3 regions of the Rhizobium sp. N731 genome follow, and region 2 is predicted to be linked to each of the others. Evidence: predicted binding sites of a transcription regulator. Region 2 holds the regulator's gene; each other region holds the start of a gene.
What was found. Region 2 encodes LexA, which represses DNA repair genes until DNA is damaged. Its sites were predicted from a motif close to TGTTCNNNNTGTGTTCNG; they were not measured.
Positions count from the first base shown of each region.

Region 1: AMK02_RS02130 (DNA recombination protein RmuC) is a predicted target of LexA. The motif match lies at 2,561-2,578, and genes of this name have one in related genera.
Region 3: AMK02_RS14625 (ribonuclease T2 family protein) is a predicted target of LexA. The motif match lies at 2,088-2,105, and genes of this name have one in related genera.

Region 1 covers NZ_CP013601.1:430,717-434,906, reverse strand. Annotated here, with positions in the region: gene AMK02_RS02145 (FitA-like ribbon-helix-helix domain-containing protein) at 1-233, opposite strand, end outside; gene def (peptide deformylase) at 297-812, opposite strand; gene AMK02_RS02135 (globin-coupled sensor protein) at 911-2,407, opposite strand; gene AMK02_RS02130 (DNA recombination protein RmuC) at 2,611-3,834, shown strand; gene AMK02_RS02125 (ribokinase) at 3,914-4,190, shown strand, end outside.
Region 2 covers NZ_CP013601.1:1,978,491-1,982,680, forward strand. Annotated here, with positions in the region: gene AMK02_RS09825 (ComEC/Rec2 family competence protein) at 1-2,247, shown strand, start outside; gene lexA (transcriptional repressor LexA) at 2,228-2,947, opposite strand; gene AMK02_RS09835 (VOC family protein) at 3,146-4,042, shown strand; gene kdsA (3-deoxy-8-phosphooctulonate synthase) at 4,039-4,190, shown strand, end outside.
Region 3 covers NZ_CP013601.1:2,968,125-2,972,314, reverse strand. Annotated here, with positions in the region: gene AMK02_RS14635 (DMT family transporter) at 1-930, opposite strand, end outside; gene AMK02_RS14630 (alpha/beta fold hydrolase) at 964-1,893, opposite strand; gene AMK02_RS14625 (ribonuclease T2 family protein) at 2,120-2,860, shown strand; gene ettA (energy-dependent translational throttle protein EttA) at 2,958-4,190, shown strand, end outside.

The DNA.
Region 1 (4,190 bases), 1.5 Mb from region 2:
TCGGGTTCGTGGCGGGATGCGGCGATGGATTCCACCTCCTCATCGGTCAATCTTTCGTCGCTCATCAGCGAGCGCAGGCGCTGTCCGGCGGAAGCCCCCGAACGCCCGACCGCAATCTGCCGGCGGATGATTTCGATCGCCTCTTCCGAAAGGCTGCGGCCATTGCGCTGCGCGCTTTCCTGAAGTTGCCGCTTCATTGCGTCAGGAACATCGCGAATAAGCAGGTCACCCATTCGGCACCTCCATCATGATATCGGTGATATCATAGTGCCTCGCCGGCGCATTTTCAACGCTCGTCAGAGTGCCTTGGACTTCGCCGCCTTGGTGAACTTCTTGATCACCATCTCGCGCTTCAACCGCGAGATATAATCGATGAACAGCACGCCGTTCAGGTGGTCGATCTCGTGCTGCAGGCAGGTGGCGAGCAGGCCGTCGGCTTCCACCGTCTGTTCCTTGCCGTTGCGGTCGAGATATTTGACCGAGACGACCGCCGGGCGCTCGACCTCGGCATAATAATCCGGAATCGACAGGCAGCCTTCCTCATAGACCGAGCGTTCGTCGGAGGATTTGACGATCTCCGGATTGATGAAGACCTGCGGCTGCTTTTCTTCGCCTTCGCGCGACACGTCGATGACAAGCATGCGGCGCGGTACGCCGATCTGGATGGCGGCAAGGCCGATGCCCGGCGCGTCATACATGGTTTCCAGCATGTCGTCGGCCAGACGCTGCAGGTCGGCGTCGACCCGCTCGATCGGCTTGGACAGCTGGCGGAGAAGGGGATCGGGAAGAATGATGAGTGGCTTGATGGTCATGGGCGTTCCCATAACCCATCTTTTCCCACTATGGAATTATCCGGCGGGCGGGGAAGACGCTTTTTTGCATCCCCGCCCGGAATTTCGCCATATTCGCCTCATGCCGCCCGGCGGGTGGCGGCGACGGAACGGCCTTCCGGCCGGGCGCGGAAGCGGCGCAGCAGCTCGATCAGCTGGTCCACCTCGTCCTTGAGGCGGCCGGTTTCCGCCGACGTGCGCTCGACCATGCCGGAATTCTGTTGGGTGATCTCGCCCATGCTGCGGATCGCCACACTGACCTCGTTGACGCCGGTCGCCTGATCGCGGGCGGCAGCGGCGATATCGGCGACGAAGCGGTTGATGATGTCGATGCGGCCGATCATGTCGTTCAGCGCCTCGCCGGTGCTGGAGACGATGCCGACACCCTCATTGACCTGGGTCGAGCTCTGCGAGATCAGGTTCTTGATCTCCTTGGCGGCTTCGGCCGTGCGCTGGGCCAGCTGGCGCACTTCCTGGGCGACGACGGCAAAACCCTTGCCGGCATCGCCGGCGCGCGCTGCCTCGACGCCGGCGTTCAGCGCCAGCAGATTGGTCTGGAAGGCGATCTCGTCGATGACGCCGATGATCTTGGAAATCTCCGTCGAGGATTTTTCGATGCCGGCCATCGCCGAGACGGCGCTGGTGACGAGTTCACCCGAATTCTTCGCCTTCTGCTGCGTCTCGCGTACGGCGTCCGAAGCCTTCTCGGCATTGGCGGCGGTCTGGCCGACGCTGACGGAAAGCTGCTGCAGGGCCGCCGAGCTTTCCTCGACGCCGGCCGCCTGCTGTGCGGTGCGCAGCGCCAGGTCGTTGGTCGCGTTGGAAATGACGTCGGCGCCGCTCATGATCTGGCCCGACGTGTCGCGCACGGATGCGAAGGATTGGCGAAGGGCGCTGACGGCGCGGTTGTAATGCTCGGCCATCTGCCTGAAATCACCCGGCAGATCGGAGGGCAGAGTGGCTTCGAGATCGCCATTCGACAGTGCTTCCAGGCCGCGGCGCAGCTGCTCCAGCGCGATCGCCTGGTCGGATTGCGCCTTGGCGCGCTCCTCTTCCAGCGCACGGCGCTTGGCTTCCAGCGTCTCGAGATAGACCGAGATGGAATAATCCATGTCGAGCATGGCTGATTTGATGACGGCGGACAGCTTCTCGGCCAGTTGCCTGCCCTGCTGGCGCGCGAAGACCGAAGGCCACTGCTTCTCCATGATACCCTTGACGAGCTCGGACATGACGAGGGCATATCCGCCGATATACCAGCGCGGCTCCAGCCCGATGCGGGCATGGGTGCGGCCGACCGCCGTTACGCCATCGACATAGCTTTCGTCGAAGCTACCACCTGCAAGATTGGCCCAATGATCCTGCTGCCGCTTCTTGGCATGGGCGACCTGGCTCTTGTCCGTGAAAAAGCTCGAGACAGCGGGGGTCCTGGCAATCTTGGCGTAAAATTTATCGAGGGCGCCGCCGACCAGCTCTGATATAACCGGGCGCAGGTCCCGCATCGACTTGCGCGCCGCCTCATCCAGTTCGATGAAATCGAGACGCTGTTTCAGCGCACTGTCGGTCTGCTGGGATGTCATTGAGATCTCTGTCTTTGGCGCAACGGCGCGGGAGGGAATTTTGCGCCACAGATTTTGGCGAATATGGTTGAGCAATCGTTAATCCGGCTGCGATTTTCTGCGTTGACCAGCAAGGCGCGGCGGGCATCGCAGGATATTGAGGATTGCCGACTTCGTTCACGTTTTGATCTATATATTGCCGCATCTTCTGTTATGGTTGCGCCATGACCGTCGCTTCCGAATCGCTTTCAGCTTCCGTCGCCTCGATCAGCCCGGCCATGCTGGCGCTGGCCGGCGGCGTTCTTGCAGCCCTCATCCTGCTGGTAATCGTGCTTTTCCTGCGTGCGGCCGGCCTTCGCCGCGAACAGGCGGAGGAGGCGGATCTGCGCGCCAGGGAAAGTGCGATGCGCATGGCCGAGCTTCTGAAGATCCAGGCGGAGATGCAGGGCCGGATCACGGCGATGGCCGAAGTCTTCGGCACGCGGCAGAGCGAGCTCAACCAGGCGATCAACCAACGCCTTGACGGCATGTCGCAGCGCATGAGCTCGACGATCACCGAACAGACGAAATCGACGCATGAAAACCTGCAGCGGCTGCAGGAGCGGCTGGCGGTGATCGACGCGGCGCAGAACAATATCCAGACACTCGCCAAGGACGTCGTCGGGCTTCAGGCGATACTTTCCAACAAGCAGACGCGCGGCGCCTTCGGCCAGTCGCGGATGGAGACGATCGTCGCCGACGGCCTGCCGATGGGGGCCTACGCCTTCCAGCAGACGCTGTCGAACGGCTCGCGGCCGGACTGCACGATCCGTATGCCGAACGGGGCGCCGCCGCTCGTCATCGACGCGAAGTTCCCGCTCGAAGCCTGGAACGCCATCCGCGACGCCGGCAGCCCCGAGGCCACCAAGCTCGCCGGCCAGCAGTTCCGCCGCGACATGGAGATCCATATCCGCGATATTGCCGAGAAATATCTGATCCAGGGGGAAACCCAGGATACCGCCTTTCTCTTCGTGCCGTCCGAATCGATCTTTGCCGAGCTCCACGAAAATTTCGAAGCGGTGGTGCAGAAGGCGCACCGGGCGCGCATCGTCATCGTCTCGCCATCCCTGCTGATGCTGTCGATCCAGGTCATCCAGGCGGTGCTGAAAGACCAGCGCATGCGGGCGCAGGCGCATCTGATCCAGGGCGAGGTGGCGCTGCTGATGGACGATCTCAGCCGCCTCGACGAGCGGGTGCGCAAGCTGCAGGGCCATTTCGCCCTGGCGCAGAAAGATATCGACATGGTGGTCACATCGGCCGACAAGCTCACCAGGCGCGGCGCCAAGATCGAGGCGCTGGAATTCGAGGCAGGCGGCGACGCCAAGCCCGCCCGCCACGACGAGACTCCGGCCAAATCCGTGGAAAGCCGTACCGGCCTTCTCAAGCTTCGGGTGGTTGACGAGGAGTGATCGCTTCGGGCAGTGTCTCGCCCCATGAAATAGCAGGAGCATGATGTCATTCGCATGCTCCAAAAGACGGGACAGCCTGATGATCACAGTTTTCGGATCCATCAACATGGATCTCATCGCCACGACCGAGCGACTGCCAAAGCCCGGCGAGACGGTGGCCGGCAACGGTTTTGCCACGGCCGCCGGCGGCAAGGGCGCCAACCAGGCGCTGGCAGCCCGTCGCGCCGGCCGCTATGTGCACATGGCCGGCGCCGTCGGCAAGGATGCTTTTGCCGCCGATGCGCTCGCCCTGCTCGATGATGCCGGAACCGACCTCTCCCTCGTCAAACATGTCGACGGTCCCACCGGCACGGCGC
Region 2 (4,190 bases):
GAAGAGGCCGATCATGGCCGCCTGCTGCTGTTCTCGCCGGTCTTCCTCGGAGCCGGCTCGGCCTTCTGGTTTCTCGGCAGATCGGATTTTCCCCTCGTTGCATCGCTGCTCTGCCTGCTGGTGTCGGCGACCGCGGTTTTCCTCACCGGTCCCAGCCGGCCGGTCTTGCGCGCAAGTTTCATGGCGCTGGCACTTTTCGCCGGCGGCATGCTCTCGGCTCAGTTCGAGAGCTGGCGGGCTTCGACGGTGATCCTCGATTCATCCGTGACGACGACGGTGACCGGCCGTGTCGAACGGCGGGAAGGCGACGGCCGCGGGCGCTGGCGCTACATTCTTGCCGTCACCGGCACCGAGGCGCCGGAGCTGAAACGGCCGCCGAGACGCATTACCGCGATCGTCCGGGGTGCCGATGCGCCTTTCGAGATCGGCGACATCATTACCGGCAAGGCACGGCTGACGCCGCCGGCCGGCCCCGCACTTCCCGCGCTCAACGACTTCTCCTTCGGTGCCTATTTCGACGGCATCGGCGCCAACGGTTTCTTCTACGGTGCGCCGGAGAAACTCGACTTGGAGGCAGGCCCGCAGGCGGACAGGTCGACGGACGCGCTGCTCGAATGGCTCTACCGCCTGCGCAGCAGCATCGGCGACCGCATAAGATCGATCCTGCCCGGTGACACCGGCGCTTTTGCCGCTGCCCTGGTGACGGATGAACGGCGCGCCATCTCGAAGACGACGACGGAGGCGCTGCGCCAGTCCGGCCTTGCCCATGTCGTCGCGATCTCGGGCCTCAACATGGCGCTGTCGGCCGGCATCTTCTTCGTCGGCTTCCGGATGCTGCTCAGCCTCTTTCCCGGTGTCGCCCAAGCCTATCCGACAAAGAAATTCGCCGCCGCCGGCGCGCTCATCGCCGTCACCGCCTATTACCTGATCTCCGGTTTCGGCGTTTCGGCCGAGCGCGCTTTTATCATGATGGCCATTATGCTGATTGCCATCTTCTTCGATCGGCCGTCGATCAGCCTGCGCAATATCGTTCTCTCTGCGCTCATCATCATCGCCATTTCACCTTCTGAAGTATTGGGACCGAGCTTTCAGATGTCCTTTGCCGCGACATTGGCTTTGGTATCGGGCTATCAGCTCTGGAAGGACAGGCGTGTCCGCGAAAACGCTTTTCTGAAACTGCCGATCATCAGGCCGGTGGTTGCCGTCGCCGGTTTCTTCGGCGGCGTCTTCCTGACCTCGCTGATCGGCGGCTTTTCCACCGCACTGTTTTCGATCGAGCATTTTCATCGCCTGACGGCTTACGGCCTGCCGGCAAACCTTGCGACGATGCCGATCATCTCCTTCATCGTCATGCCGGCCGGGTTGCTGGCGATGTTGCTCATGCCTTTCGGTGTGGACGCTCCGCTCTGGAAGGTGGTCGGATTCGGCCTCGATCTGGTGATTGCGGTCGCCAAGACGGTGTCCGGCTGGGGCGGTGATATCGGCGTCGGCCACTTGCCCGCCTGGTATTTCGCAGTGGCGGTGGCAGGCTTTCTGCTGCTGACGCTGCTGCGCACCCGACTGCGCCATGTCGGCACATCGATCATCGCCATCTCGACGCTCATCGTGCTGCTTCTGCCGGCTCCCCGGCCGCCGGATCTGGTGATTTCGGAGGATGGCAGTCTGGTTGCGGTTGTCGCGGCTGAGGCAATAGCTTCCAACCGTGAAAACCCGCCGGATTTCATCTTCGACCAGTGGCAGCGAGCGCTGGTCCTGCCGACACATGATCCGCCGAAGATGCTGGATGGTCCGGCTATCCCGCCGGAAGGAGAAGACCGCCGTGTCAGGCTTTCCCGCGATCAGCAGAACGAAGCGAGCGCAGCGATGCGGGCAGCCGCAGCAGGCGGTGAAGCAAACCGCTTTTCCTGCGTCAAGAAAGCCTGGTGCACATCAAGACTCGGCAATGGCCATATCGTGACCGTCATCGACAATGCCGCCTATCTCGGCCCGGCCTGCGATACGGCCGATATCGTCGTGACCTCGGTCCGTCTGCGCTTCGACAGCTGCCGCTCAGGCGGCACGCTTTTCACCGGCGAGACGCTGCGCAGGACCGGTTCCGTCGAATTGCGCTTCGCCGGTGCCGACCTGGAGGTCACCACCGCCTTCGATGCTTTGTCGCGACCATGGATGCGCCACCGCGCCTATGATTGGCGCAACGATCGTTTTACCGATTCCGGCCCATCCGGCGTCAGTGATAGCGACGGATGAGGCCGACGAGCTTGCCCTGCACCTTGACGCGGTCGGGTCCGAAGATGCGGGTCTCGTAGGCCGGGTTGGCGGCCTCGAGCGCGATCGAGGCACCCTTGCGGCGGAAACGCTTCAGCGTTGCTTCCTCGTCGTCGACGAGGGCAACGACGATATCGCCGGGACTTGCGGTGCTGCCGTTGCGGATGATCACGGTATCGCCGTCGAAGATGCCGGCATCGATCATCGAATCGCCCTTGACCTCCAGCGCGTAGTGCTCACCGGAGCCGAGCATATCCGCGGGAACGACGATGTCGTGGGTGTTGTTCTGGATCGCCGAGATCGGAACGCCGGCGGCGATACGTCCCATGACCGGCACGGAGATGGAGTTGCCATTGTCGGCGACCGGCTTTGGCGCAGCGGGGGCGGCGACCGGCTGGGGCTTGCCGAGGCTGCCCTCGATGACGCTCGGCGAAAAACCGCGCCGCTGTTGAAGGCTGGGGTTATAGGCCTCCGGAAGTTTGATCACTTCAAGCGCCCGGGCGCGATTCGGTAGGCGGCGAATGAAGCCGCGCTCCTCGAGCGCCGTGATCAGCCGGTGGATTCCGGATTTCGAGGCGAGATCCAGGGCATCCTTCATTTCGTCGAAAGAGGGAGGGACGCCGGATTCCTTCATGCGCTCATGAATGAAAAGGAGAAGCTCCTGTTGTTTGCGCGTGAGCATCGACGTCAGACCCCGTGATTGAAACAAATCCAGAACGGACACTATATGTTCCATATGTGTTCCGCAAGTAGCTAAATTTCCGTAAAACTTCGCGTCAACTCGTCGAGATTTTTATTTTCATTCGCCGGATTGGTGCACATGTCTTGCATTGAGCGAGGTGCTGTCGCACATCTCTTGCCGGTTTCAGGAGGGATATTCATGAACGCGCATTCCGCCAAGTCGCACCCGCTGGATCATGTCGTGCTGCCCGTGGTCAATATCGATCTGGCGCGTGAAAGGCTCGGCAAGCTCGGTTTCACCGTCGCCGCTGATGCGCGCCATCCCTTCGGAACGGAGAATGCCTGCGTCTTTTTCGCCGACAAGACCTATCTGGAGCCGCTTGGCGTTGCGAGTGTCGAGGAGAGCGAGGCAGCGGCCCGCCAGGGCAATGTCTTCATTGCCCGCAATCGCGCCTTCCGTTTCCGCTGCGGCGAGGAGGGACTTTCTGCGCTGGCCTTCCTCAGCGAGGATGCCGGCGTCGATCATAAGCGCTTGGTCGGCAACGGCGCGAGCGCCGGTGAGATGTTGCAATTCAGCCGGCCGATGCGGATGCCGGATGGTTCGGAGAGCGTCGGCAGCTTCAAGCTGGCCTTTGCAGCTGATTTGCGCGCCCCCGATTTCTTTCTCTTTACCTGCCAGCGCATCAATTCGTTCCCGACAGATCGCGCCGCGCTGGAGACGCATGCCAATGGCGTGATCGGTATTGCCGAGATCGCGCTTTGTGCGCCGGACCCGGCGGCATTCGCCGCTTTCGTCGGACTTGCGATAGGGCAGGCGGCGGCGGAGAAAACCGGTTTCGGCGTGAATATCGCGGCATCGAATGCGAAGATCAGCCTGATGACGCCGGAAGGGCTGGAGGCCTATTTCGAGCTTGTCGTCTCCTCCGCCGATCGTGGCCTGCGCGGCCGGGCAATCCTCTTCACTGTCGCCGATCTTGCCGTGACAGAAGCGCATTTGGCTGCTAACGGGGTGACCTACACGCGCAAGAACAACCGCATTCTGGTGAAGCCCACGCCCGGGCAGGGTGCGCTCTTCGCCTTCGAGGAAAAACGATGAGCACCGACACGAATTCCGAAGTCAGGATCGGCGAAGGCGAAGGCCAGGTCACCTTTTCCAATATCGCCCGCCTGTCGCTGATTGCCGGCCCATGTCAGATGGAGAGCCGCGATCACGCCTTTATGGTCGCCGGCACGCTGAAGGAGCT
Region 3 (4,190 bases), 990 kb from region 2:
ATCGGATACGGGTTTGGAAGCAAAGCGGCGCTCGCGCCAGAGGATGTAGATGCCGGAGGCGATGATGATCATGATGCCGAGCCATTTGATCGCATCCGGAAAGTCGCCGAAAACAAGCCAGGCAAAGATCGTGGCCGAGACGATCTCGAAATATTGCAGCGGCGCCAGCGTCGAAGCCGGTGCGGCGCGATAGGCGTAGACGCCGAAGATGCCCGCTATCGCGGCCATGGCGCCGACGCCGGCGACATAGAACCAGGCGTTGCCTACGGGCATGACGGGATCGAAGATATCGGAGCCGCTGCCATCGCCGGCAAAAAGCAGGACGGCGCAGAAGATCAGGCCCCAGATGCCCATCTGAAACTGCATTGCCCAGGGATCTTCCTTGTGCGACAGGACGCGCGTCATCAGCACGAAAATGGCGATGCAGAGCGCGGTGAGGACGGGCAGGAGCGCGATGTAGCCGACTTCGTTGAAACTCGGCTGTATGATCAGCATCGCCCCGAAGAAGCCGACGCCGCAAGCGGTATAGCGCCGCCAGCCGATCGTTTCCTTCAGGAAAATGCCGCCGAGGATCGTCACGATGATCGGCTCGACGAAGAAGATCGCGATCGCGTCGGCGACCGCCATATATTTCAGCGTGGTGACGAAGCAAATCATTGAGATGGTAATGATCAGACCGCGGATGGCATGGAACAGGCTCTGGCGCCAGGAGAAATCGTCAAAGCTGCGCCGCCATATGACGATCGGCAGCATGCAGAGAGCCTGCACCGCGAAGCGGCCGGCGGTGACCTCGGCGGAGGGCACGGTGACGACGGCGAGCTTGGCGAAGATGTCGATGAGCGGCGAGAACATCACCGAAAGAAACATCAGCGCAAGCCCCATCGTCACGTCGGAGGGGGATGAAACCGGCCGGGCGGAGGTGCTGTTCATGGTGGGATTCTCATCATCCGGGATTTTGGCCGTTCAGCTTTTGCCGACCGCGCCGTCACACCAGTCCGCGAAGGCGGCAATGGCTGCCTCTGCGCCGGTGTCATTCAGCGTTTCGTGCCGCGTGTCCTGATATATCTCAGTGCTGATACGGGAGAAGCCCTGGCGTTTCAAATGGTTTGACAACCAGATCACGGCTTTTCCTCGCTCGGTCGCCGGATCTTCTCCGCCGCCGACCAGATGGATCGGCAGGTCGCGCCGCAGCCGGTCGAGATGGATCATTTGCGGTGCGCGGAAGGTTAGTTCGAAGACGTCGAGCCAGAGCGAAACCGAGGCATCGAAGCCGCAAAGAGGGTCGGCGACATATTTGTCGACTTCGCCGGGCATATGCGACAGCCAGTCGAATTCCGTGCGGCGGTTGGCAATGGACCGGCCCCAGGCTGCGAAAGTGAGTTTCGGCAGGAGGCCGCTCGGGACGTCCGAGCCTTTCAGCATGCGTTCGGCGATAAGGATCGCCTGGGCGGCGCGGCCGGCAAAACCGACCGCGAAATTCGAATTCCACACGGCGACCGCGTTGAAGTCGTCCGGGGCGGTGACGGCGGCATTGAGCGCGATGAGGCCACCCATCGAATGGCCGAAGAGGATCACCTTCAGGCCGGGATGGCGCGAGACCGCGTGAGCGCGCATGGCAATGATGTCGCCGATCACCCGTTCGACGCCATCGCGCCGCGCGAAGCGGCCGATCGGGGCATCGGGCGCTGTCGTCTCGCCATGGCCACGGTGATCGTGGGCATAAACGTGATAGCCGCGCGCCGCCATTGCCTCGGCAAAGCGGCGATACCGCTTCGAGTGCTCCGCCAAGCCATGCGATATCAGCAGAATGCCGCAAGCGGGGCCGGTCGCCTCGGCATGGTGATAGGCCAGCGATGCTCCCGGCACGGAGAGCCATTGCGTTTCAGAAAACATTCGGATCCTCCCTGCCGCAGCAGAACAGATCGCTAGCGCATAATTTCTTAATGCGAAATCGATTTGAGGAATCATGCTTCAACTCAAAGTGATGGAACGTCCTTTGTGTGACTTTAAAGCGTTAGATGCAATCGATAACAAAATACGGGAGCGTTGCGATTCAGGGTTGCTGATGTTTACTCTTTGTGCTTATCTGTTCGTGCATTGTTCTTATATGGGGGTTGAAATGAGCAGCATGCAGTTGCGTACCTTGACGTTCGCCGTATCGATAGCCTTTGCCGGCGCCGCCATGGCGCAGGAGGCCGACGGACGCACCCGTTTCATTCTTGCGGCGAGCTGGCAGCCCGCCTTCTGTCAGACGAACCAGAAGAAGGCCGAATGCGCAAGCCAGACCGGCGAGCGCCACGACGCAACGAATTTCTCGCTGCACGGCCTCTGGCCGATGCGGCAGGATTATTGCGGCGTCAGCGACGACCAGAAGGCTGCCGACAAGGATGGTAAATGGGCTGCATTGCCGGAAGTGACGCTTTCGGCCGAAACGCAGGCGGCGCTGGCAAAGGCGATGCCCGGCACGCAGTCCGGCCTTGAACGGCACGAATGGACAAAGCATGGGACCTGCACGAAATTGAGTGTGGAGGATTATTTCGGCGTCGGTGTCCATCTGGTGGATGCTCTCAACGCATCGGCCGTGCGCGACCTCTTCGCCGCCAATATCGGCAAGACGGTCAAGGCCGAAGCGATCAAGGCTGCTTTCGACAAGAGCTTCGGGCCGGGTGCGGGCGAGCGCGTCAAGATGAGCTGCCGGCGAGCTGGCAATGTCAGGGTGATCAGCGAGTTGACGATCGGCCTGTCTGCGGATGCGGGAGCGGCATCGGCAAAAAGCGCGGGCCTTGCCGATCTGATCCAGGGGGCGGGAAAAACCTCGTTCGGCTGTGACGAGGGCGTTGTCGATGCGGCGGGCTACTGACCGGAATCCGGCGTAAACGGGTTTCGGCGTTGCTCACAGGCGTTGTTTCGCCTACATAGCGGCACGAAACGAAGTTTCCCGCCCGGAGCAGCGCAGCATGGCACGTCAATTCATCTATCATATGTCCGGCCTCAACAAGGCCTATGGCAACAAGAAGATCCTGGAGAACATCCACCTTTCCTTCTACCCGGATGCCAAGATCGGCATCCTCGGACCGAACGGGGCCGGTAAATCCACTGTGCTGCGCATCATCGCGGGCCAGGACAAGGAGTATACCGGCGAAGCCTGGCTCGCCGAGGGTGCCACGGTCGGCTATCTCGAGCAGGAGCCGAAACTCGACCCCACCAAGACGGTTTTCGAGAACGTCATGGAAGGTGTTGCCGCGAAGACGGCGATCGTCGATCGTTATAACGAATTGATGATGAACTATTCGGACGAGACCGCGGAAGAGGGGGCGAAGCTCCAGGACATCATCGACAGCCAGAACCTCTGGGATCTGGAAAGTCAGGTCGAGATGGCGATGGAAGCCCTGCGCTGCCCGCCGCGCGATGCCGAGGTCACCAGCCTGTCCGGTGGTGAGCGCCGCCGCATCGCACTCTGCCGCCTGCTGCTCTCGCAGCCGGATTTGCTGCTGCTCGACGAGCCGACCAACCATCTGGATGCCGAAACCATCGCCTGGCTCGAAAAGCATCTGCGCGACTATCCCGGCGCCGTGATGATGATTACCCACGACCGCTACTTCCTGGACAACGTCACCGGCTGGATTCTCGAACTCGATCGCGGCCGCGGTATCCCTTACGAAGGCAACTACTCCGCCTATCTGCAGGCCAAGGCCAAGCGCATGCTGCAGGAAAACCGCGAAGAGGCATCGCGCCAGAAGGCGATCAGCCGCGAGCAGGAATGGATTGCTTCCAGCCCGAAGGCTCGCCAGGCCAAGTCGAAGGCGCGTATCAAATCCTACGAGCAGTTGGTGGAGGCGGCCGAGAAGCAGCGTCCCGGCGACGCGCAGATCATCATCCCGGTGAGCGAACGGCTCGGCCAGGTGGTCATCGAGTTGGAAGGCATCACCAAAGGCTTCGAGGGTCGCACGCTGATCAACGACCTGTCGATCAAGTTGCCGCCGGGCGGCATCGTCGGCATCATCGGCCCGAACGGCGCCGGCAAGACGACCCTGTTCAAGATGATCACCGGCCAGGAAAAGCCGGATAGCGGCTCGATCCGCATCGGCGAGACTGTGCATCTCGGTTATGTCGACCAGAGCCGCGATGCGCTGGCCGCCGACAAGACGGTCTGGGAGGAAATCTCCGGCGGCGCCGAAATCATCAAGCTC